DNA from 2 places in the Leptospira dzoumogneensis genome. Region 2 is predicted to be linked to the other one. Evidence: riboswitches for the same ligand, from Rfam matches in the RefSeq annotation. Region 2 holds a riboswitch; the other holds the start of a gene.
What was found. A riboswitch is a leader RNA that binds a small molecule or an ion and turns the genes downstream of it on or off. The one in region 2 is predicted to bind cobalamin.
Positions count from the first base shown of each region.

Region 1: linked by a shared signal. The riboswitch ahead of EHR06_RS16710 (LIC13354 family exoprotein) and the one ahead of EHR06_RS11405 (CbtB domain-containing protein) in region 2 are both predicted to bind cobalamin.

Region 1 is NZ_RQHS01000019.1:669,569-681,545, forward strand. Features, by position in the region: gene cobT (nicotinate-nucleotide--dimethylbenzimidazole phosphoribosyltransferase) at 1-1,035, opposite strand, end outside; gene EHR06_RS16705 (LIC_13355 family lipoprotein) at 1,103-1,972, opposite strand; gene EHR06_RS16710 (LIC13354 family exoprotein) at 2,003-2,587, opposite strand; adenosylcobalamin (AdoCbl) riboswitch at 2,782-2,908, opposite strand; gene EHR06_RS16715 (flavin monoamine oxidase family protein) at 3,147-4,487, shown strand; gene EHR06_RS16720 (toprim domain-containing protein) at 4,540-6,684, opposite strand; gene EHR06_RS16725 (DNA gyrase subunit A) at 6,681-8,066, opposite strand; gene EHR06_RS16730 (LIC_13346 family putative lipoprotein) at 8,294-9,244, shown strand; gene gltX (glutamate--tRNA ligase) at 9,231-10,793, shown strand; gene EHR06_RS16740 (ATP-binding protein) at 10,872-11,453, shown strand; gene EHR06_RS16745 (DUF455 family protein) at 11,456-11,977, shown strand, end outside.
Region 2 is NZ_RQHS01000018.1:92,585-104,561, reverse strand. Features, by position in the region: gene EHR06_RS11425 (two-component system sensor histidine kinase NtrB) at 1-726, shown strand, start outside; gene EHR06_RS11420 (Crp/Fnr family transcriptional regulator) at 773-1,411, opposite strand; gene EHR06_RS11415 (SDR family NAD(P)-dependent oxidoreductase) at 1,548-2,402, shown strand; gene EHR06_RS11410 (catalase family protein) at 2,434-3,426, shown strand; cobalamin riboswitch at 3,490-3,673, shown strand; gene EHR06_RS11405 (CbtB domain-containing protein) at 3,809-3,991, shown strand; gene EHR06_RS11400 (CbtA family protein) at 3,982-4,797, shown strand; gene EHR06_RS11395 (CbiX/SirB N-terminal domain-containing protein) at 4,794-5,984, shown strand; gene EHR06_RS11390 (DUF3209 family protein) at 5,994-6,368, shown strand; gene EHR06_RS11385 (FAD-dependent oxidoreductase) at 6,377-7,129, shown strand; gene EHR06_RS11380 (cobalt-precorrin-5B (C(1))-methyltransferase) at 7,136-8,242, shown strand; gene EHR06_RS11375 (precorrin-8X methylmutase) at 8,243-8,911, shown strand; gene cbiE (precorrin-6y C5,15-methyltransferase (decarboxylating) subunit CbiE) at 8,908-10,134, shown strand; gene cobI (precorrin-2 C(20)-methyltransferase) at 10,143-10,910, shown strand; gene EHR06_RS11360 (cobalt-precorrin 5A hydrolase) at 10,897-11,977, shown strand, end outside.

The DNA.
Region 1 (11,977 bases), on a different contig from region 2:
TTTTTCGGAAACACCGGCGGATTCGAAGCTTGCCATTTCTCTTAAGAATGCCAATGAGGATTCTAAGATAGGATAGGCGAGTGCACATCCTGTTCCTTCTCCCAAGCGAAGCCCAAGATCCAAGACAGGATCAGCGTCAAAAAATTCTAAGATCAGTCTATGGCCTTGTTCGGAAGACTTATGAGCAAATACTGCGTTACGAACGATCTTAGGTTCGATTCTGGAAGCGGTTAAGAATGCGGAACTTGCAATAAAACCGTCCACTAAGATCAAACGATTTTCTTTATAGGAAGAAAGCATTGCTCCACAGATCATTGCGATCTCGAAACCGCCGAACTTGGAGAGAACTTCAATCGGATCTTTTGGATTTACTTGGTGTTTTGCCCTGCATTCGGATAGGATCTTTTTTTTACGTTCTAAGGACAGATCGTCCAGGCCTGTTCCTCTTCCAGTAAGATCCTCTGCTGAACGATCTAAAAATACGGAAGCGAGTAAAGAAGCGCTGGAAGTATTTCCGATCCCCATCTCTCCAAAGCCGATCACATTACAATCTTTTGGTACTTTGGTGGTTGCGATCTCTTCACCGATACGGATTGCCTCTTCACATTCTTCCCTTGTCATTGCTGGTTCGTTCAGAATGTTTCTGGTCCCGGCTGCTATCTTTGCAGATATAAAATCTGGATGAGATTGTTCGAAGTCGCCGGAAACTCCTGAATCCACAACCAACAGTTTGATCCCATGTTGTTTGCAGAATACATTGATCGCCGCTCCTCCATTCAAAAAGTTGAATACCATTTGGTAAGTAACTTCTTTCGGAAAGGCGGAAACTCCCGAGTCTGCGAGTCCATGGTCTCCTGCGAATACTAATAAATGGGGATTCGATAATACAGGATCTACCGTATTTTGGATAGTGCCGATACGGTAGGCAAGATCTTCTAATTTTCCCAAAGCTCCTAATGGTTTGGTCTTGGTATCGATTTTATTGCGTAAATGTTTATCTAAGTCCAATTGGTACACGTCTTTAGGGCGGATCATATGTTTTCACTTGTTAAAATTTTAATATGAAACTGGAAAAGGTCAGAAGATCTTTTTCAGTTTTAGGTTAAGGAGTTACGGATTTTGCAATAACTCCGTCTATATCAGGATTTGCGTGAGCTGCATCTATAGGTAGTGAGGTCAAAATCGTTTTAGCTGCGGATATTTTGATATAAGTGAATCCATTCGTTTGGATTTCGCTTTTTAAGGTACTATTACAACCGGAACCGGAGTTTCCAAAATTAGGATCAGCTAGATCGAAACCGTCTCCACCCCCGCCTCCGTTTATAATATCCGTATCGAAAACTTCGGACACGGTCATTGGATTCGAGTCTTGGTTATATATGAAAGGTGTGATCCCTGCGAATTTATTCCAGTATATAGGATTTCCTACAAAAGTATTCGGATCCGAGTTCGTATAGGTTGGATTCCATCCACACCAATTCGTTAGATCGTTGCCTACTTCTACTATTAGAGGCTCCATAAAAACGTTGTCGAAGGAGTTTGAGTTATTTTGAACTCCTACAAAGAAAGGGTTTTCATAAACTATAAAGTCGATACCGCTAGCAGGGAGCACTTTTACTCCTGACCATCGTAGTATAATAGAAGATCCGACTCCGGAAGCATCTAAAGTATACACGTCGAGAGAACCGTTAAACTTTCCTGCACCACGAATTCCGTCGATAGAACAATCTGAATCTTTGAATCCAATACCGGTACTCGTAGGAGCCGAAACGATCTCATCAGCCACAAAAATTCCCCTGCCTGATTCCGGTGTTCTTTGATCGCAGGAACTTAAGTATCCGGACCCTCCCAACCCAAGGGCAAGAAGGGCCTCAGCACCTGAAGAACTTTTGGGATCTTCGCAGCCGATGAAACTTGAAGAAAAACAAGTAAATATTACGTAAATTTGAATAACTTTTTTAAACTTGAACATTTACATTTTCCTTCCGTTATCCGATTTAGATCAGTTTTGAGATTCGAGCCTACTCCAAGGAGCAGGATCAAAGCCGCTATTCAAACCGCAGCCGGCATTGATATCGCTCGGGTCGGAATAATAATCCAAATCATCCGCTTTAGCCGATGCTAGAGTTGTTTGAGATGAAACACCGGAGAGGTCCGGGCAGACATAAGTTTTGCCGTCTTTAACGGTCCATCGATACCAAGAATAATTCCCTTGGGAAAAAGAGGAATCTCCACGGAAGCGTACATAGATCACTTTTTTATTCGTGTCGATCTCTTGGATATCACCGTATAAATAGCTATTGCCGTAAGTCGCGTCGAACATAGTTTGTGCGATTAGGGAAAGAGAGATATTATATGTTCCTACGATCTCATTTCCCGGTGCAGTATAAGTTCCGCCCGCATAATCAGTAGTTCCGTTATAATAATTATAGTTACCTGCGATCGGGTTTAATCCGGCTACGGCAACTAAGGCAAGTACGTTTTCATTGTCCGATTTTTTGGTTTCTCCTAGATCGAAACAATTCGCGAACACGAATAATGAACAAACGGCAAACGTTATCGCCGCCAACTTTGTGAATTTTCTCATTTTCCTCTCCTGATTTCTGCCGGATATCGCAGAAAAAGAAAATAAAAGCAAAATAACGTTAGTCGATCATTGACCGTAGAAAGATCAGAACGATTTTGTATTTGCGGTGGTTTTCTTTTTCCGTTCGAGAGCCCCGACATTTTAGCTTTCGGGGCCCCATCGCAGAAAGCGCGGATGCGCTAAAGAGCGAGATTTACGATACCCCCCAACCTCGAGGTTAAAGTATCGCGGGGAAGATCTGGCTTATTCCGTTTAAAACGGACATCACAGTTGCGGGTCAGCGCGGGATTTTCACCCGACTTCCTCCCTGAAAGCGTAATTCCAGATTTTGGTTTAGCACTTCCCCTGGCAAGGGAAAAACTATTGGGATATAAAAGCAGTGTATTCCTTGCAATATCCGGATAAATCGACGATATTCTAAACATAAGAACGATTAGGAAGGATTCGGTACATAATTTCAGATCGATAAGACATTCTAATCCACAAAAAATTCGGGAAAGATCTTTCATAGACCGAAAATAAAAGAGAGAGTTCTAATAAAACTTCCAAGAGGAATACGATGAAAATTACCCGATCCACTTTTCTAAAAGCCGGAATTTTAACTGCCGCAGCTTTCTTGGGAAGTCGTAAGGGAAATTTATCCGCTCAGAATACGAACTCAGGGAAAAAAGTAATCGTACTTGGCGGAGGACTTTCAGGACTTTATTCGGCATACATCTTAGGAAAAACAGGAAGTAAAGTAACTCTGATCGAAGCCACAGATAGAGTGGGAGGAAGAGTAAGATCGATACAAGATCCTTCCGGTCACGTCGTGGATCTAGGAGCAGAATGGGTTTCATCCGAAGATAAAACTGTTCGCAGTTTAGTTAGAGAGTTAGGATTAAAATTACAATCTTCTCCATTGGTCCCGGATCTATTTTTGGGAACTTATAAGAAGGCAGGTGCCTGGGAACTTTCTACTAAATCCCAAGAGATCCTGAACAAATTAGTATCACAAAATTCTAAATTAGATACTGCACAACAACAAGCGTTAGATCGTATCAGCATTTATAATTATCTAGTATACCAAGGAGTCAGTCCGGAAGATCTGACCTTACTTGGTCATAAACTTTCTCTTCATTATGGAGATAGTATTCGAGTTCTATCCGCTGAAAAAGTTTTGAGTGATCTTGCACAATTCCCTCAAAGGAATAGCAAGATAGAAGGTGGAATGGAAAGTATCGCCAAAACTCTGGTGATGAATATAGAAAACACAGAATTCGTTTTTTCGGATCCTGTTCTTTCAGTGGATCAGGATCCCACAGGGGTTACGGTTACCACCGCTTCCGGAAGAAAATTCAGCGGTTCTACTTGTATCTGCACTTTACCTGCAAATCAAATCTCTAATGTGAAATGGAACCCGGGATTAGATAAGGAAAAACTTTTAGCGGCACTAAGAGTTCGTTATTCTCAAATTTATAAATTATTTTTGGTATTAAAAGAATCTCCTTGGGAATCTTCTCCATTTGCGGTTCATTCGGATGCGGCAGCTCAATTTTTATACGACGCCGGTACCAAGTCCGATACTTCGGACAAGGTTTTAGGAGTGATCGCTAATGGTGACAGATTTTCCGTATTTGATACTGCCAACCAAGACCAAAAGGTAGAATATATTCGTCTGACTCTGGATCGTCTAGGTCTGAAAAAAGATCTACAGATCCAAAGATTCTATTTTACGGAACCTAAAAAAGATTACGTTCCGAACGGAATTGCCGAGTTTCCACCGGGAAGTTTTGGGTCGGAGATCATTCTAAGAAAACCGTTTGATCGTATCTTCTTCGCGGGTGAACATACCGGAGAAATTACCGGAACAGTAGAGGCTGCATTGAGTTCGGCGATCAAGGCTGTGAACTTAGTATAAAACAAAAAAGCCCGGAAACTCCGGGCTTTTTCCATTTTGCAAAAATAGAATTTTAATCTTCGATTACGCTCATTGCGTATTCGGAGATCGCATCCCTTCTTTGTTCCGCAAAGTCTTTATGGAACCAAAGGTTCTGGATCTTAGAAGCTTCTTTTTTGTTTCCGATGGTGATCTTGGTCATACACTCATCTACTGCAAATTTCATTGCTTCTTTTCCTGTCTCTCCAAGTCCTTTATTCCGTTTTTTGCGGACGATCTGGCCGCCTGATTTTTCGACTCGTTTGACTAGAGCATCATAATCCTTATCATCGATACAGAATACAGTCTCTGCTTTTTTAGAATCTCCACCTTTAATATCCACCTCGTAAAGAGGAGCGCTGGATATATGGATAAGTCCTAATTCAAAAAGTTCGGGCCAATACTCATAAAAGAAAGAAAGCATCAAGGAACGGATCGCGTATCCGTCAAAGTCCGCATCAGTGATGATACTTACTTTATCGTAATTTAGTTCTTCTATGGACTTTACTTTTTGGTCCAGAGGAAGTCCCAGGATCGCTACTATGTTCTTTAATTCTTCGTTTGCGATCGCTTTTGCAAGAGAAACTCCCTTACAGTTCATAGGTTTTCCTCTCAAAGGGAACAAACCGTGAAGTTTAGGATTTCTTGCGGGACGAAGACCAGCGATTGCCGAGTCTCCTTCCGCTACGAATAAAACCCGACCCGGATCATTCGGCTTACCTGTTGGAGGCATGAGTTTAGGAATATTCATCTTACTTGCTTTTTTAAGTCCGCGTTGTGCGTCTTCGAAAGCTTTCAACTGAGTCCTTTTCTCCATCTGGAGTTTAACTTCTTCCAATAAGCCGGTTTTTTTAATGAACTTATCTAAGTGTTTATCTACCGCATTACGAATATCTTCGTTCAAGTCATTGATCAGATAAGACTTATCCTGAGACTTAAAACGAGGATTCAATAACCTCATGTTCACATACATGTGGAAGCAGTTCCTTACGTCGTTACGAGTACAGCTCGTTTTGAGTTTTTTCTCTAAGGAAACGATCTGGCTTTTTTTACGGACCTCGTCGCAAAGCCTGTTTTCCAGATACTCGATAGCGGAACCGCCTTGGGGAGCGAAGATCGAGTTCACCCAAGTCAGGTTTTTGTTCTGACCGATCACTAAGTATGCTTCCAGATGTAATTGGGATCCGGTAGCTGGAGCATTATAATCCATTTTATAGTAAGTCAGATCCGAATGGGAGAATATCTCATCCAAACCTTTTTTGAATTTATACTTTTCCTTCTTACCTTTATGAACGAACTGCACTTCCAATCCTGGATTAGTCATTGCGATGTCCTGCAGATACTGTTTCATCAGATCCACATTGAAGGAAGTGTCCAGGTTATTGAAATATTTCGGATTCAGTTCGAATTCGACAGCAGTTCCATGATCTTCTTTAGAAGCCTTTTCGATCGCTTCTATCATATTCGTTTTTTTACTGATCGGAACTAATTTTTCGATCTGATCTTTTGTAAGAAGAGGGCAGTCGTCAAATTTTCCGTGCTCATCAAAGTATAAGAAAGCTCTTTCAGTATCTTCTTTGGAAAGTTTATAAGAACGGATCTGTTTCTTTGCGTCTTCGTGAATAGTGAACAGCTTTTTGAAAGTACTGCCGTCATTGGTAGTTTTTACTTTAAAGTAAGAAGAGACCATTCTTACCAAAGAAATACCCACACCATTCTGACCGGCCACATGGTCTTGTTTTACATGGTCGTCAAAGTTCTCTCCATACATCAAATGCAGATATACACCTTCCGCATTCTTTGCAGGGATCCCTCTTCCGTTGTCGGCAACTGTTACGGTCTTTTTGTCGGAAGAAAGTTGGATGATCAGTTTGGACATCTTGTCCTTTTCAGGAATAGACTTGTCCTTTTGGTTTTTGCGGTATTCGTCCACCGCGTTCATACAAGCCTCGTCCAAACATTTTAATTTCGCAGGAACATCTTCCAATTCCTCGTGTACGATCTCGTATAAATTGCCGCTGTTCTTACGGAAAAAATGCTGCTCGAATGTGGAAGCAGAGTTTTGCCCCAACCACATTCCGGTCCTCATCCTTACGTGTTCAACGTTGGAGAGTTTTTTGAAGTTCCGTTCCCCTCCGGTCGCGGGCTTCTTTTCGGTTTTGGTTTTAGCAGTGCTCATTCCTTGTCCCATTTATCTTTCAGCTCGGATAATTCTCCGATCATGAATTCTGTTAATTTTTTATCTTCTTTCACAAGCCCTTGGTATCTGGAAAGGGCGGTTTTTGCTTCTACGATGGCTTCTTCACATTTGCGAACTTCTTCCAAAGTCATTCTGTAAATTGGAATAGATGCTAACCATTCATAGTACACGAATTTCGCTTTTTGGAGTTTATCCTCGAAATCCTTTTTGGATTTAATACCGATCACTTTTTCGTTCCACTTTTCTTTGATAAAGCGGATCAACTCCGAGTTTCTTTCGATCTTCTCTTGTTCCAAACCTGCCAAACGTTTGAATCTGCGGATCAAGTGGGTCTTTCTGAAATCGCAGAAACGTTTGATGATCTCTTCCGGTCCGAAGTTTTTCAGACGACCGTCGTAAGTGATCACGTTATTCGCTAAAGTTTGCGTATCTTCTTTGGAGATTACCGCAGCGATCTCTTTCGCGCTAGGTTTTTCTCCCTTCTTATAATTCAATTCTATACGGAACGTTTGGCTGGAATGATCCACATAGTCTTTGAGCCAGGAATCTTTTCTTTCCAGAATATCATCTAGAAGATTGATCACCTTCTCTCTATTCCAGTTCATAGGAGCGTCCGTAAGATAGAGAGTGTCTCCTTCCCAAGTAAAACCGAATGTAGTGGTCATTGTGATATTGCCAGCTTCGGTCTTAGCCATTTTCACTTCTCCCTTGTAATCCTTGTACCAAGGTTTTAAAGGAAGAGGCTTTTTGGTTTTTAGATAATTCATCTGCGAGTTGATGATCGCAGAAAGTTTATGGCCCGGGATAAAACAACGGAAACCGGTTGCAATTCCCATAATATTGTTCAGAAGAACGATCGGAACTTTTCCTACGAAGTGGATCGGTTCGTCTTCCGTTTCGTCGTAATTTTTAACGTAATCTATATCGGGTAAACTTTCGAAAAATCCCAGGTCTTTTACGAAGTCGGAAAGTTTTACCTCAGTGTATCGAGGAGAAGCGATCGCGCTCGGATCCAATACGTCTCCGAAAGTACCTTCTCCAGCAACTAATGGATGATTGTTTGCGAACGTAAAGTCCTGAGCCATCTGAGAAAGAGCATCTTGGATGGATCTGTCTCCGTGAGGGTGATATCCCATCGCGAGTCCCGCTACTTTTACGGTCTTAGTGAAACGGTTACGTGCGTCTGAATTCCACATTGCCCAAAGAATTCTTCTCTGGACGGGCTTTAAACCATCGATTTCGTGAGGAATTGCCCTGGAATCGCAGACATATCGAGAATATTTTCTCTGATCGTCGTTAACTTGGTCCTCAAATGGTATTTTTGGGAAGCTTTCTTTGCCTGGTTTATTGGAATCTTTCATGGGACTTTTATTGCCAAAGGATTTTAGGACGGTTTTACTGTCAACCTTTTAACGTACTACCCGAATTCGTACATACTTTTTAGGAAGAAATCGACTTAAGTTACAGTAATTCTTACTTTCTCGTTGGGAAACACCGATAAGGAAAGAAAATTTCCCGGTTTTTCCTTGAAGATTCGGATGAAAACGGGAAGTTTTTCAAGAAATCCTCTTTTTCCGGCTGTATTTTTTTGGAACCGAAGTCTCGATCTTATCTCACAGCAACATTCTTCTCACTAGGTTTGACCTATTTGTTTTTTTTAATGTCCTGTTCTCTTTTGACGGAATGGACGGAAGAAAAACCTTTAGTCTCCGATCTTCCCGGTATTCGGATCTATACTAATATCAGTTCGATCCCTGCAAGTTCCGAATCTTTCCGGAACCAACCCGGTCATCTTAGATATTTAGTACTGCAGACCCAATCTTCTAAGGAAAAAATTTGGACCGGAGAAGTGGATCTTTGGGAAACCAAAGAAGATTTTCATACTACTCTTCCTAAAGGGGTCGTTTTTCCTAAATTAAGTTTTAAGGCTTCCTTATTCTCAGGTTCGGCTAGATTAGAAGAAGGCGAATTTTCTAATCCTAAATTTATTTCATTTCATCCGCAAGGTGTTCTTTCTTGGAATTGGGAAGGAGAAGGTTTCAGATCGGGGATTCATATCTCTTCTCCTAAACAACTCAATGTTTCCGATTGGGGGATTTTATATAATTTTTCCCAATCAAATATAGTATGGATCGCCAAAGAATACAGAAGTTTAGGTAAGAATGTAGAATTACATTGGGAGAATGTTCGTAATAGCCGGACTAGTTTGAGTACGGATTATACAAGCCCTGGCGGCAGAAGTTTTCCTTATGCGGACTACGATTATAAGAACCAAATCTTCCAGTATGTAAATTTGATAGAAGCTAGACTTCCGGTTTGGACTTTCAGGGAAGAAGGTGAATATCGTTGGGCCTGGGGAATTCTTCCGGAAGATCTATTATCTTCTAAGAACGTATCCCAATGGAAACAGAAGAAAAAGGATGAATTCGTATCGATACATTTTTATGATGCTGCCAATAATATTCCGTTTACTGCCTCGGCCGATTTGAAGAACTATCCAATCATCCTCTTAAAAGATTACGACAATGCCAGAAAATAAGGAAGTTAGAACCAGGTTCGCACCATCACCTACCGGTTTCCTTCATGTGGGCGGAGCTAGAACCGCTTTATTCAATTACTTATACGCCAAATCCCAAGGCGGAAAATTTTTATTAAGGGTAGAAGATACGGATCAAGCCAGATCCACCGAAGAATCTTTTAAAACCATCCTTGAATCCTTAAAATGGTTAGGGATAGAATGGGATGAAGGTCCTCATGTAGGAGGTCCTTACGGTCCTTATGTACAATCCGAAAGGATCTCTATTTATAAAGAATATACCGAAAAGTTGATCTCCGAAGGAAAAGCCTATCGCTGCTTCTGCACCCAAGAAGAATTAGAAGCCAAAAAAAAACAGGCCGAGGCGATGGGAGTCCCTTACGTTTACGACGGACTTCATGCGAACATGAGCGAATCGGAAGTTCAGGAAAAATTGAAAGCAGGAACTCCTTATTCCGTTCGTTTCAAAACTCCTTCTAAAACTTTGATCTTCGATGATATCATCCAAGGGAAAGTGAAGTTCGAAACAAAATTGATCGGTGACTTCATCATAGTAAAATCGGACGGTTTTCCTTCTTATAACTACGCTGTGGTTGTGGATGACGGGCTCATGAAAATTTCTCATGTGATCCGAGGAGTGGGGCACCTTTCCAATACACCCCGCCAGATCCTGATCTATGAGGCTCTGGGATTTCCGGTTCCTGAGTTCGCTCACGCATCCGAGATCGTGGGAATGGACGGTAAAAAATTATCCAAACGTGCGGGAGCTACTTCTATATTAGCATTTCGTGATTTAGGATATTTGCCTGAGACATTCTTGAATTATATGGCTCTACTCGGTTGGACTTCTCCAGACGGTCAGGAATATCTGCCGGGGGACATTCTTCCAAAAACATTCGATGTACATCGTTGTTCCAAATCACCTTCTACCTTTGACGTATTCAAAAAACCGAAAGGCGGGGATGAGGAAGTTGCGACTAACTTCTCCAGTTTGGATCAAATTGCAGAGGCGATGAATCCTAAGTCCAAATTGAATTGGCTTTCTAATAAATACATCAGAGAACTTCCTATCCAAAAGGTAGCCGATAGTCTGGCTCCATTCTTGGAAAACAGAACGGATATTCCGGCGGAATACAGAGATCCGAAAAACAAGGAATTACATTCTCTAGTGGATAGCGTTAGAGTTTATTTGGATAATTTGCGCCAGGCACCCGACTATATCGCAGAATTTTTCGTATCCGACCTGAAAGTAGAGGATGGAGAAGCGAAAGAAATTCTTTCCCAAGAATTTTCTCCAAAAGTGGTCACTACATTTTACGAATTATTAAAAAAGTCGGATCCTAAAACCGATGAAGATTATAAGGCTTTAATGACCCAAGCGGGAGAACAGACCGGCCAAAAGGGAAAGACCCTATTTATGCCGATCCGAGTCTCCGCTACAGGAAAAGCTCACGGACTGGAGTTACCTATCCTATTTCCCCTCTTAGGGAAGGAAAAGCTACTCAAACGAATAGAGAAAATCTCGGTACAAGTAGGAATTTCTTTACCTTAGGATTTTTTCGGGGGATTTTTGTTGCAAAACCCCCCTTTCGGTCTGTATTAATATACAAGAGGACTTCTCAGGCAAGAAATGAGGGATACGGCCGATTCACTTTTGGTTAGGCATCATTCGGGTTCGTACGTTATGTTCCTACCTCCTGACTTAGCTAGCATTCGGGAGTTCAGAAGAGCACTTCGTCAATCCTTAGAAGAGAATACTTTTATCTCTAAAGATATACAGCAGATTGAGCTCGCTGCAGACGAGGCACTCACCAACTCAATCTCCGCAAATTATAATTCCAGTTCCGAAGAAACGATCATCTGCAGATGGATCGTAAACAATTCCAAATTTACTCTATGGATCGTGGACTATGGTTCCGGTCTTAAAAAAGAAAAGATAGAAGAGCAGATAACGGAAGCTAAACCTTCTTCTCTCCAAGACTTCTTAAAAAGAGTAAAAACTTACCAAGAAGGTAAATGTGAAGTTCTTCCTAACAGAGGAAAGCTCACTCAACACAGGAATTTGGGTAAAGGTTTACTGATCATGCAATCCTTAATGGATTCGGTGAAGATCATGTATCACTGCAAAGAAGGAAGAATTTCCTCGGACCCTACCGATTCCAGTATCCGCGGGTCCATTATCGAATTAGCATTCGATTCTAAAAAACACTGACCTTGACTTTAAACGAGTACGCTCAATTTCTTTTAAGTTCTCCCAATTTAGAAGATAAACTATATTCTCCGGAAAAAATGCCGGAAGATATTTTATGGCCGGACTTTTTTCCTAAGGACAGACCGGAACGATCTTCTAAAATCCTTTTCTCGGATAAAAGATCAAAAATGCCTCGGGTGGAACATTTGAATTCCGAGGAGAATAGGATACTTTCTCTCCATCATTTTGCGAATCATGAACTCATGGCTGTGGAGATATTTGCCTGGGCTATATTAAAATTTCAGAATGCTCCTTCTTCCGTTCGTAAAAGTTTATACAAAACGATTTTGGAAGAACAAAAACATCTCAAACTTTATTTGGGATCCATCAGAGAATGGGGAATGGATCTAGGAGATCGCCCTCTCAATTATATCTTCTGGAAACAAATTCCTAATATGCAATCTCTCCAAAAGTTTTTTGCGATCATGGCCTTAACTTTCGAAGGAGCCAATTTGGATTTTTCTATGATCTACCAAAAGGCATTC
Region 2 (11,977 bases):
CACCATGAATTAGAAAAACAACTTATACATTCCCAAAGAATGGAGTCGATCGGTTCTCTTGCAGGAGGAGTTGCTCACGACTTTAATAATATTCTAACCGTGGTTCTAGGTTACACCGCCCTCTTGGAAAAGAATTCGGGACATCCTGAAAAGATATTACAATATTCCGAAATTATCAAAAAGACCGCGGAAAGAGGATCTTCCTTAATTAAACAACTTTTGACCTTGGCAAGAAAGGTCGAATCGGACCTAAAACCTTCTATTTTAAATGATCTAGTTTCGGAAGCGGCCCATATAGCTTCTTCTACTTTTCCTAAATCTATTAGAGTGATTTCCGATCTTCCTCAAGATCCGATCCTGGTCCAAGCGGATCATACTCAGATCCATCAAGTATTTTTGAACTTATTCTTAAATGCAAAAGACGCGATGCAAAACGGCGGGTTACTTTCCATTAAATTGAAAATGGAAGAAGGAGAATTTATTTCTCCCGAAAAAAACCAAAAGACCGCTGTGATAGAAATTTTAGACAGCGGGACAGGAATAGACAGAAAGACGATCCGTAAAATATTCGATCCATTTTTCACTACGAAAGAGCCTGGAAAAGGAACCGGTTTAGGACTTTCGATCGTTTATGGTATTTTAGAAAATCATAAAGGAAAGATCAAGGTAGAGAGCGAACTTGGCTCAGGCACAAAATTTACCGTATACTTTCCGGTTTTAGACTAGAAGAAGTTTTGGATACTTCTCCTTTATAATAAATTCCATAAAAAGCCTATTTTTGTTCCTTCCAGATCCTATTTCGGATCCTACTCAAGGACACAGGAGTAATTCCTAAAAAAGAAGCGATATAATGCTGAGGAATACGTGCTGCAATATCCGGCTGCTCTTTGATCAGATTCAAATATCTTTGCTCCGGACTATCTCTGATCCTGGACAAAAATAAATTCAGATAAGTATCAAACCTTTCACCCACATATTCCAATAAAAAATCCCGGACACCTTCATTCTCTCTATAAATAATTTCCGCATCTTCCCCGTTTAGGATCAATAAGTCCGTTGGTTCTATACTCTCCACACTGAGTTGGCTGTCCTTATAAGTTCCCCTGTAACTATGGATAGAAGTGATCGCTCTATTTTCAGGAAAAAATGCGATCGTAATATCTCTGCCCTTATCTTCGAATTTTAACCGCAGACATCCCTTTTTAACGATGAATATGTTTTTGGTATAAGCTCCTCTTTTTATGAGTTCGGTTTTTGCCGGGACCTTCTTTTCTTTTAACATGGAGGTATAACGGTCCCAATTTTTTTCCAAACCTGGGATCTTCTTCCTTAGATTTTCCAGTAACGGTATCTCATGCATCTTAAGACCTTGGATTCTCACGTATTCAGTAGTATAGGAACGAAAAGGCAAGATTTGTTTTAGGGTCAAACCAGGAATTTAAGATTTTGGAGCAAGTTCTCAAATTCTTTATACAAAAAGTTTCGAATTAGATTGAATAGTTTCCTAAAAAGGGAAACCTTGCCCGCATCGAAGAGAATTTTTCAAAATGTCATTTAGCAGATACAAAGGTAAAAAAGTATTTATAACGGGCGGTTCCGCGGGTATAGGCAAAGGAATAGCGATCCAATTGGCGAAGGCAGGAGCAAGTGTAATCGTTTCCGCCAGGGGAAAATCCAACTTAGAAAAAACAGTCCAGGAATTGAAGTCTGTAGGAGCTCCAACAGCAGTATTCGGATTCGCTGTTTTGGATGTTTCAGATAAAAAGGCCATCGAAAAAGAAGCCAAAAAGGCAATCCAGACGTTAGGAGGATTAGACCTTTTAATTTGCAGCAGCGGTTTCGCAAAAGCAGGGGAAGCTTCCGACTTGGACGACGAAGTTTATAGAAATCTAATGGATGTGAATTTTTTCGGCCATGTGAATAGTGCACTCGCATTTAGTGATCATTTTTCCAATCAAAAAAGCGGTGAGATCGTATTTTTAGCCTCTACCCTTGCGTTCTTTTCCATCTACGGTTACGGAGCTTATTCGGCGAGTAAGTTTGCGATCGTAGGTTTTGCGCAAGGTTTTCGCCAAGAGATGATGCTTCATGGAGTGAAGGTAAAATTATTCCTTCCTCCTACAACAGACACTCCCGGTTTGGAAAAGGAGAATACCGACAAACCTGAATTGAGTAAGGAAATAGAAATGGGTTCCGCATTGAATAGAATACATGCGATCGATTCAGTTGCGAAAGCGATCTTAAAATGGATACCGAATTCCAAGTTCATCGGATATACCGGCTGGGATTCTTGGCTCCAATATTTTCTATTTAGACACTTTCCCGAATTCAGTATTAAACTTACCGATTCCGAATTAAAAGCGGCCCAGTCCAGACTGGATAAGAAAAAACAAAAAGTATAACTGTGGATATTCTTAAGGTTAAGGAGACTCTATGAAACCGATTAGCAAGGACTGGAAAGAAGATATTTCTCCGGATGAAGAAACTCGTTTTGCGGAATATGTGAAAGCATTCCAAAAGATCCAAAAAGTAAACTCTTCCAAATTCGGAAAGGGACGTACATTACATAGAAAACAGATCCTGGGATTGCAGGGTAAGTTCGAAGTTCTATCCAATATTCCAGATCACGCAAAACAAGGTTTGTTTGCCTCTCCAGGAACAAAAGACGTATGGATCCGTCTTTCGAGCGGAAGTATGAAACTACAACCCGATACTACTGGAGATATCAGAGGATTTGCTTTAAAAATTTTAGGAGTAAACGGCAAGAGTGCATTAGGAAACGGTAATACTTCCGCTCAGGACTTTCTTCTGATCAATTTGGAAGCCTTTTCTTCTCCCAAAAGTGAAGAGTTCGTAGGTGTGGTCACCGCTGCCGCAAAAGGCGGAGGTCCATTATTAAAATATCTTTTTTCCACTTACGGTTTTTTCGGAGCATTTGCAAGGATCAAAAAAGTATCAAAAAGTTTTAATAAACCTTTTAGTGGATTTGCGACTGAACCATTCTATAGTGCGGCACCGATCTCGTTCGGCCCTTATGCGGTTAGAGTTAGGCTTCTTCCCCCTTCCGGCGTAACTCCAAGTAAAGATGCCTCTAAAGATTGGGCAAATGATATGAAATCAAAACTTTCAAAAGGTACTTTGGTATATTCATTCCAAGTCCAATTTTTCACGGATGAAAAAACAACACCGATCGAAGATGCTTCCGTGAATTGGGCCGAGTCGGAAGCGCCTTACGTTACTATAGCTACTCTTTCCATTCCGACTCAAGATTTTGGATCCGAGCCTGGTCTATCTTTGCAGAAAAAGATCGAAGATACAATTTTTGATCCTTGGGAAGCTTTATTAGAACATAGACCTTTGGGAGATGTGATGAGAGCGAGAAAACATGTATATCTCGCAAGCCAAAAGGGACGAGGAGCGGTCTAGAGAATTTTACTAGATCTAAAATAAAAGACTATACAGATAAACGGATCGAAATAGATCCTGAAATCTCAGACTATTTTTGTAGGAACATAGATGTCTCCATCTATGGGAAGACGGTGCAATTCCGTCACGGTACCCGCCGCTGTAAGAGGGACAAAAGGCACAAGATGTCACTGGGTGTAAAACCTGGGAAGACGTGCCGAGTAGGACGATCTCGAGTCAGAAAACGACCTTACAAAAATCCTGAAGCTACGTGATCCAGTCTCGGATGTAAGGCGATTACGTAACTAAACTCAACAATTTTGCTTATACGATGCTTCGGCGAGATCCGTTTTGCCTTAATATCGTTTATATCTTGTTAGGTGAAGATCTAGGAGGGATTTTTATGCGCTCGATTTCCGTTTTAAAGGATTTTTCAGGGACCAAATCATGGTTCCGAGGTTCTGTTCTGGTTTTGGCCGGGTTTCTCGCCTTTTCTACAATTTATGCGGTAGGCCTGGAGCCTATGGTGTATTTGCACGATACTTTTCATGATATAAGACATTCTACGGGCTTTCCATGCCATTAAGATCGGGATTTTCCGATCTATTACGGACCGGGATATTTTCCGGTCTGGTATCCGGGCTTGTTTTAGGAATCCTGGTTTGTGTTTGGAATCTCCCTCTTATCCTGGAAGCGGAGAAATTTGAATCCAAATCTATATCAGAAAATCCGAATACAAGCCGTACGCATACCCATTCTCACTCACATGGAAAAGATCATTCTCATACAAAAGCAGGATCTGCTTCCGATGAAAAGATCGAAACCGATGGACTTTGGCAAAAAAGGAATTTAGGAACATTCATAGGTTCCGTTCTATTAGGAATTTCTTTTGGAGTTTTGATCTCTCTCTGGATGGTTCTATTTCCTCCGAAAGATTTTTTAGAGAGCCCTTCCCTATCTAAGGCTGTCTTCCTAAGTATTTTATTTGCAGTCGCTGGATTTCTGATCTTCTTCGGGATCCCATTTTTGGGACTCCCTCCGGAATTACCAGGCAGAGCTTCCGGGGCTTATGATTATCCGGAAAGACAGGCCTGGTGGTATCTTAGCGTTGGATCCAGTTTAGTCGGTGTTCTGGGATCTCGTATCCTTCTATCTTATTTAAACGTTCGTAATCTAGTAAAATGGGCTTTCGCTTTAATAACGGTTCTATTCTTTGCAGGACTTCCATTCTATATAGGTGTTCCTGAAATTTCGGAAGATTTCGCAGCTCCCAAAGAATTAAGGATACAATTCGAATATGTAAGCTTACTCACAAACCTGGTCTTCTGGTATTTGTTATCTTCCTTATTTTTCCTATTCTGGAAACCAAGGCAGGTATTAGGATCCAAATGAAACCTAAGGTCGCGGTTCTCGTATTAGGTCATGGAAGCAGGGAGGAAAATTCCAATCTGGAATTTGTTTCCCTGGTGGATACGTTCGCACTGACACATCCGGATCTGAAAATTTCCCATGCATATGTGGAACTTGCAAAACCTGACTTGGAAACCGCTCTTAGGGATCTCTGCGAAGAATATTCTAATATTATAATATTTCCGCTATTCTTATTCACCTCGGGTCATATCAAAAATGATGTTCCGATCGTATTAGATAAGATTAAATCCGAGTTCCCGGGACATTCTTTCAAAATTGCGAATAGCCTAGGCATCCATTCTAAGATGGTATCCTTACTCAGAAAACGAGCGGAGGAATTTATACCTCTAAATAAAGAAGAATCTTCCAAAACCGGAGTGATCATCGTAAACAGAGGTTCTTCCGATCCTGACGCGAATGGTGACTTTTATAAAACGGTTCGTTTATTCCAAGAAGGAAATCATTTCTCCTTTGTTCTTCCTTCCTTTATCGGGATCACCAGCCCTCTTCTTCCGGAAACTTTGGAAATGGCTTCCAAGTTGAGACCGGAAAAACTTCTGGTGGTCCCCTACTTTTTATTCGGCGGGATACTGATCCAAAAAATTTCCTCCTTAGTACAAAACTTCTCCGAAAAATTTCCTTGGATCAAAACGGGCTTATCTTCTTATCTCGGACCCGATACCGAATTAATATCCGTGATGGAAGAAAGGATACAAGACTGTATCTCCGGAAAATTTTCCCTTCCATGTGATACCTGCGAATATAGGGAACAACTTCCAGGTCTTTCTAAAAAAGTGGGAGGATTGAAGGCACTTCTTTGGAGTATCCGTCATTTGGAAACACATAACCAAGCCGCTCCGCATCTATTCCCTCATCGTAATTTACAAAAACATATATTTGTCTGTGATAATATAGATTGTTCAAGCAGGGGAAGCTCAGCTCTGGTCGCCCGAATGAGATCTATTTTAAAATCACAAGGAAGACATTTGGATTTCAAAATTTCCCGTTCTTCCTGCATGGGGAGATGTGGAGAAGGTCCCGTAGTAGTAGTCTATCCGGACGGAGTCTGGTATCAAAAAGTGAGTGTAGAAGACGCTGAGGACCTCGTTTCGGAGCATCTTTTACAAGACAGATTGGTTTCTCGTTTAGTCGATAATATTATGCAATAGGAATATAGTATGGCATGTCATGAAATTGCAGCTTTAAGATTAGGAATGATGAATGTTCTTGGTATCAAGGACGAATCCGTTATCCAACATGAAAAAAATGAAATAGGAGCTGAGGCTCTCTCTTCTCCCGGACCGATCCAATCTCTGACGAAATCGAATAATTTCGAAGATCTGATCCGATTTTTCGAAGCAAGTTTAGTAGAGTTGGAACAAACAATCTCAAGGCTTCCCTCCGGAGATCCTAAAACGGGATATTATACTTCTCTTTTAATACTTACTAAAAAAGTGGAATTGGATCTGAAAAACTCCGCTAAGTCATTCCAAACTTTGTATCTGGATTTAGAAGAAATGCATGATTTTGTGCATGAGATCTATCCTTCTTAGGAGGAACATTGAGCCAAAAACTTCTTAAATTGATCCATAAAGAAAACGTAAGTCCTTCTTCCGATATTTACCATTTCGAAAGATCGGACGGTTCTAATTTTGAATTTGTAGGAGGACAATACGTTATCCTAAATACCGGAAATGATGAGGACGGAAAATCGATTAAAAGAGCTTATTCTATTCTGTCCTCCGATTCCAAAAAAGATCCCTTTCAGATCTGCGTTAAACGTTTAGGGACCGGCAAAGCATCCAGCATTCTTCCTGAATTAAAATTAGGATCTGAATTGGAATATTCAGGCCCTTGGGGAAAATTTGTGGGAGATCCAACTTGGCCTTCTCCAGGTTTTTCTTTGATCCTGGCAACGGACACCGGGATCACTTCTCTTGCGGGACTTCTTCTTTCCAAAAAATTCTCAGGCCGTTTGGACAGCACTACGGCGGTCTGGTTCAAAACAAAAGAAGAGGACTTCCTTTCCGAAAATGAATTAAGGAAGATCCTAAAAAGTGTTCCAAATTTTCCAAGTATCTTCCAGATCCCGCCGATTTCAGCCTCGGATCGAGTTTCAACCGTATTAGAAATTTTGAAATCGATCTTAGGAGACTGCACCGTTCCTGATAATGCATTCTTAAGCGGAGATGGAAATGTTTTAAGAGAAGTAAGATCCGAGTTAATTCGCTTAGGTACTTTAGAATCCAGGATCGGTATGGAGGCATTCTTCCATACCCAAAAAAATCCTTCACCGGTTATAAGTCTCGGATAAGTTTAAATGGCGACCAAGGAATTAAGAGAAGGATTCACTACCGGGGCTTGCTCCGCTGCCGCTGCGAAAGCCGCCACTCGAGTCCTGATCTTAGGCCAAACCATTAAAGAAATTGAAACTACTCTTCCGAACAAAAGAAAAGTTATCTTCGAACTAAAACGCTGCGAGATCTCGGAAGATACTGCGGTTTGTAGTATTATCAAAGACGCAGGAGATGACCCTGATTGTACTCATGGTGCAGAATTAACCGCACTAGTAAAACTCAACCAAGAGAATAAGATCGTATTAAAAGGCGGAGAAGGAGTAGCAGTCGTAACTAAAGCAGGACTTGGCTTAGAGATCGGAGAACCTGCAATCAACCCTGTCCCTAGAAAGAATATTACGGAAATGATATTGGAAGAGCTGATCGGCTCCGCGTTTTCAGGAGCAGAAGTTACTATCAGCGTTCCTGGCGGCCAAGAGATGGCTAAAAAAACGATGAATGAACGTCTGGGACTCATCGGAGGGATCTCGATCTTAGGTACGACCGGGATCGTAAAACCGTATTCCACCGCGGCATATAAAGCAAGTGTAATACAGGCGATACAGGTCGCGAGAGAATACGGAGAACAAAGTATCGTTTTAACCACGGGAGGAAAGTCCGAGAAGTTTGCAATGGACCTTCTTCCGAACATGAATGAGATCTCGTTTATCCAAGTAGGCGACTTTATAGGGACCGGGATAAAGACCTCTATCAAAGAGGACATTCATCATGTGATCATAGTAGGTATGATCGGAAAACTCTCCAAGATGGCCGATGGGGTCATGATGACCCATAGAGGCGGCTCCTCGGTAAACACAAAGATGCTTGCGAATATCGCAAGGTCTTTGGAGATCCCCGAGGAAGTCTGCTCCAATATAGAAGCGGCAAATACTGCAAGACACGTATTAGATATTTGTAAAGAATCAGGACATTTCTATATCACTACTCGGATCTGTGAGATCGTTTCCGAAAATTGTTCCAAACATGGATTAGGCCTGAGAGTTTCCACTTATATGGTGGATTTTGACGGTACACTTTTAGGAAAATTCGAGGCTCCGGAAGAATGGGGAATCAAAGGAGAAGCTGAATAAATGAATGATATGCGGCAAATGACTTCCTTAGGAAGGGAAATCGAAAATAATTCTTTTGCGATCATAGATGAAGAAGCGGGAAACCATTCCCATCCTCCTGGTGATTGGGAAGTTGTTAGAAGGATCATACATGCTACCGCGGATTTTGAATATAGAGATCTAACAAAGATCCATGAGAATGCCATCCGTGACGGTATCCAAGCCTTGAAGAATGGATGTCCTGTCATTTGTGATGTCCAGATGATCATCGCGGGTTTAAACAAAGAACGTATGGATGCTTACGGCTGTAAAACATATAGTTTTATCAGCGATCCGGAAGTGATCCAAAGAGCGAAAGAAAATAATTCCACAAGAGCGATAGAGTCGATGCGAAAGGCTTCTAGTTTAGGACTTTTGAATGGAAGTGTGATCGCGATCGGAAATGCACCCACTGCACTCTTAGAAATTGTTAGACTCGTTCAAGAAGAAGGAATTCGCCCTGCTCTTGTGATCGGAGTTCCCGTCGGATTTGTTTCCGCCGCGGAATCTAAGGAAGTATTATTGGATATTAAATTCCAATCCGAATATTCCATCCCATATATACTCACTCGAGGAAGAAAAGGTGGAAGCACGATCGCAGTTTCTATCATACATGCACTTCTACTTCTTTCGACGGAGAAAAAGTTTTGAAAGCAGTTACCGTCATAGGGATCGGAGACGACGGCTGCGTCGGACTCTCCAGCAAAGCAATGGGTGCGGTTGCAAGGGCAAGAATTCTTGCAGGAGGAGAAAGACACCTGGACTTCTTTCCTCAATTTGACGGAGAAAGGATCGTCATTAAGAATGATGTAGTTCGAACAGCGGAGAAGATTGCCGAACTTTCCGCAGAACATACGATATGTGTACTTGCTTCCGGAGATCCTCTGTTTTTCGGGATCGGAAATCTGATCTTAAAAAAAGTAGGAAGGGATCATGTGGATTTTATTCCGGCTCCAAGTTCGGTTCAGAACGCTTTCTCCAAAATTGGAGTTAAATGGGATGATGCATCTTTTCTTTCATTACATGGCAGGCCGATCGAAGGGTTTATTACAAAATTACAAAGTATATCCAAGGTTGCTTGTCTCACCGACGAGACCAATTCACCTTCCAGGATCGCTAAGTATTTATTAAATTATTCCGAAACGGATTGGAAAGCATTCGTTTGTGAAAATTTAGGAGGAAAAGAAGAGAAGGTCCGTGAATTCGAATTGGAAACCTTAGCGGAAACTCGGAACATTTCCGACTTAAATGTTCTCATACTTCTTAGAAAAGATCCGAATTGGAAACCTTCTCCTTTTCTTCCCTTTTTAGGAGAAGAGGAATATGCAAAACGTCTTCCTAAAAAGGGTCTCATTACCAAAAAAGAAGTCAGAATACTTTCTTTGGCCGCACTTGAAATCAGACCTGATTCCTTAGTTTGGGATATTGGAGCAGGTTCCGGAGCGGTTTCAATAGAAGCGGCAAGAATTGCCAGAGAAGGAAAAATATACGCTATCGAAGTAGATCCGGAAGGAATAGAGATCTGTCAGCAGAATATATTCTCCCATAAAACGGATAATGTTTTTTTAATACATGGCAAAGCCCCTCAGGCCTTAGTAGATCTACCCTCGCCCGATTGTGTGTTTGTAGGAGGCTCTAAGGGGAACATGAAAGAGATCATCGAACTCTCTTGGAAAAGATTAAGTTCAGGCGGATGTTTAGTGGCAAATGCAATCACCCTGGATAATGTTTCAGAGGTTTACAAAACTTTCAGGGACATGGATCTAATCCCGGAAGTGAGCCTGATCAATATCTCCAGAGGGCAAAAATTAGCGGACTATCTCAGGTATGAGGCATTAAACCCGATCCATATCTTTAAAATTAGGAAATCTTAATACATTTTATGAATGTAAAAACAAAATACGGAAAATTATACGGGGTCGGAGTCGGCCCCGGGGCTACAGACCTAATCACTCTTAGAGCGGTAAATGTCCTAAATACCGTTCCGGTACTTGCCATTCCAAAAAGCAGCGAATCACTTCCCTCCTTTTCCTGGAGAGTATGTTCCCCTATTGTTCAGGAAAATGAAACGCAAGAAAAATTATTTCTACATTTCCCAATGACCAAAGATCCAAAAATACTTATCCCTGCTTGGGATAAGGCATTCAAAGAAATAGGTCTTAGATTAGAAAAAGGCCAGGATGTTGCATTCATCACGCAAGGAGATCCTTCCGTATACAGCTCTTGGAGTTATCTATTAGAAGAGGCTCCGGAAAGATGGCCGGGTATAGAAATAGAAATTGTTCCGGCAGTTTCCTCCATTACCGCTATTCCCGCAAGTTTACTTACTCCTTTAGCCGACGGAAGAGAAAGATTCTGTGTTCTTCCGGCAACCTACGGTTTGGAAGATCTAGAAAAGCTTATCCAAGACTTCGACACGATCGTACTGACCAAAGTAGGACAAGTAGTTCCGGAACTGATCAGAATATTAAAAGAGCAGAATATTCTAGAAAATGCAACCTATGTTTCTTATGGAACAACGGACCGCCAAAGGATCGTAAAAGATATAGAATCCATCAAGAACGAAACTTGCGATTATTTCTCCATGGTGGTCATTTCTATCCGAAGAAGGAAAGGTATCCTAAGGGGAGTTTCCGATGATTCAGAATAGAAAGCCTTACGCAATCTATGTTATCACAAAACATGGACTAAGGACCGGAATAGAATTATTTCATTCTCTAAACGGAGCGGACATATTCGTTTCCCCTAAATTCATTTCAGAAGCTCCTAAAGGATCGAAACATTTAAGTCTTCCTATGGAACCCACACTTAGAAAAACTTTTATGGAATACGATTGCCATATTTTCGTGATCAGTGTTGGCGCAGTGGTCCGTATGATCTCTCCTCTTTTAGTCAGCAAGAAAACGGATCCTGCAGTTCTTTGTATAGATGACCAGGCAAAATTTACTATCTGTGTTTTGTCCGGTCATGTAGGAAGAGGCAATTTTTTTACCCAGAAAATTTCGGATCTATTGGAGAATACCCCCGTAATTACGACCGCTTCAGATGTTTCCGGGACTTTGACCGTAGATATTTTAGGGAGAGAGCTTGGCTGGAGTTTAGAAGATCAGGATAGAAATGTAACCAGGGCTTGCGCTGCAGTAGTGAATGAAACTAAAGTTTTATTCTTACAGGAAACAGGTGAGCCTAATTTCTGGCCCTTGGAAAAAGTCCTGCCTAAGGGTATAGAATATTCTCTCAGCTTAGAAAATATAGATCCGAAAGATTACGAAATCCTGCTGATCGCAAGCGATAGAACTAATATCAAAACCGAAACTCCAGGCATATATTCTAATTCGGTGATATACAGGCCCAAATCTCTGATCTTAGGCCTGGGCTGTGACAAAGGTATTCCGACTGAAACTGTAGAGAATGGAATTAGAAAAATATTAGAAGAATATAATCTATCTTTTGAAAGTATAAAGGCAATCGCAAGCGTAGATGTCAAAAAAGAAGAACCTGCATTTTTGGAAATTTCGGAAAAGTATGGCTGGGAATTTACGACCTTCTCTCCCGAAAAATTAGACAAAGTGGAGGGAATTACGGAAATTTCCAAAGCTGCGTCCGAATATATCGGGACTCGCTCGGTAAGTGAAGCGTCGGCACTTCTTCTTTCCGGATCTGCGAAATTACTCGTTACTAAACAAAAGTATAAAGAAACGGAAGGCGGAAAAAATC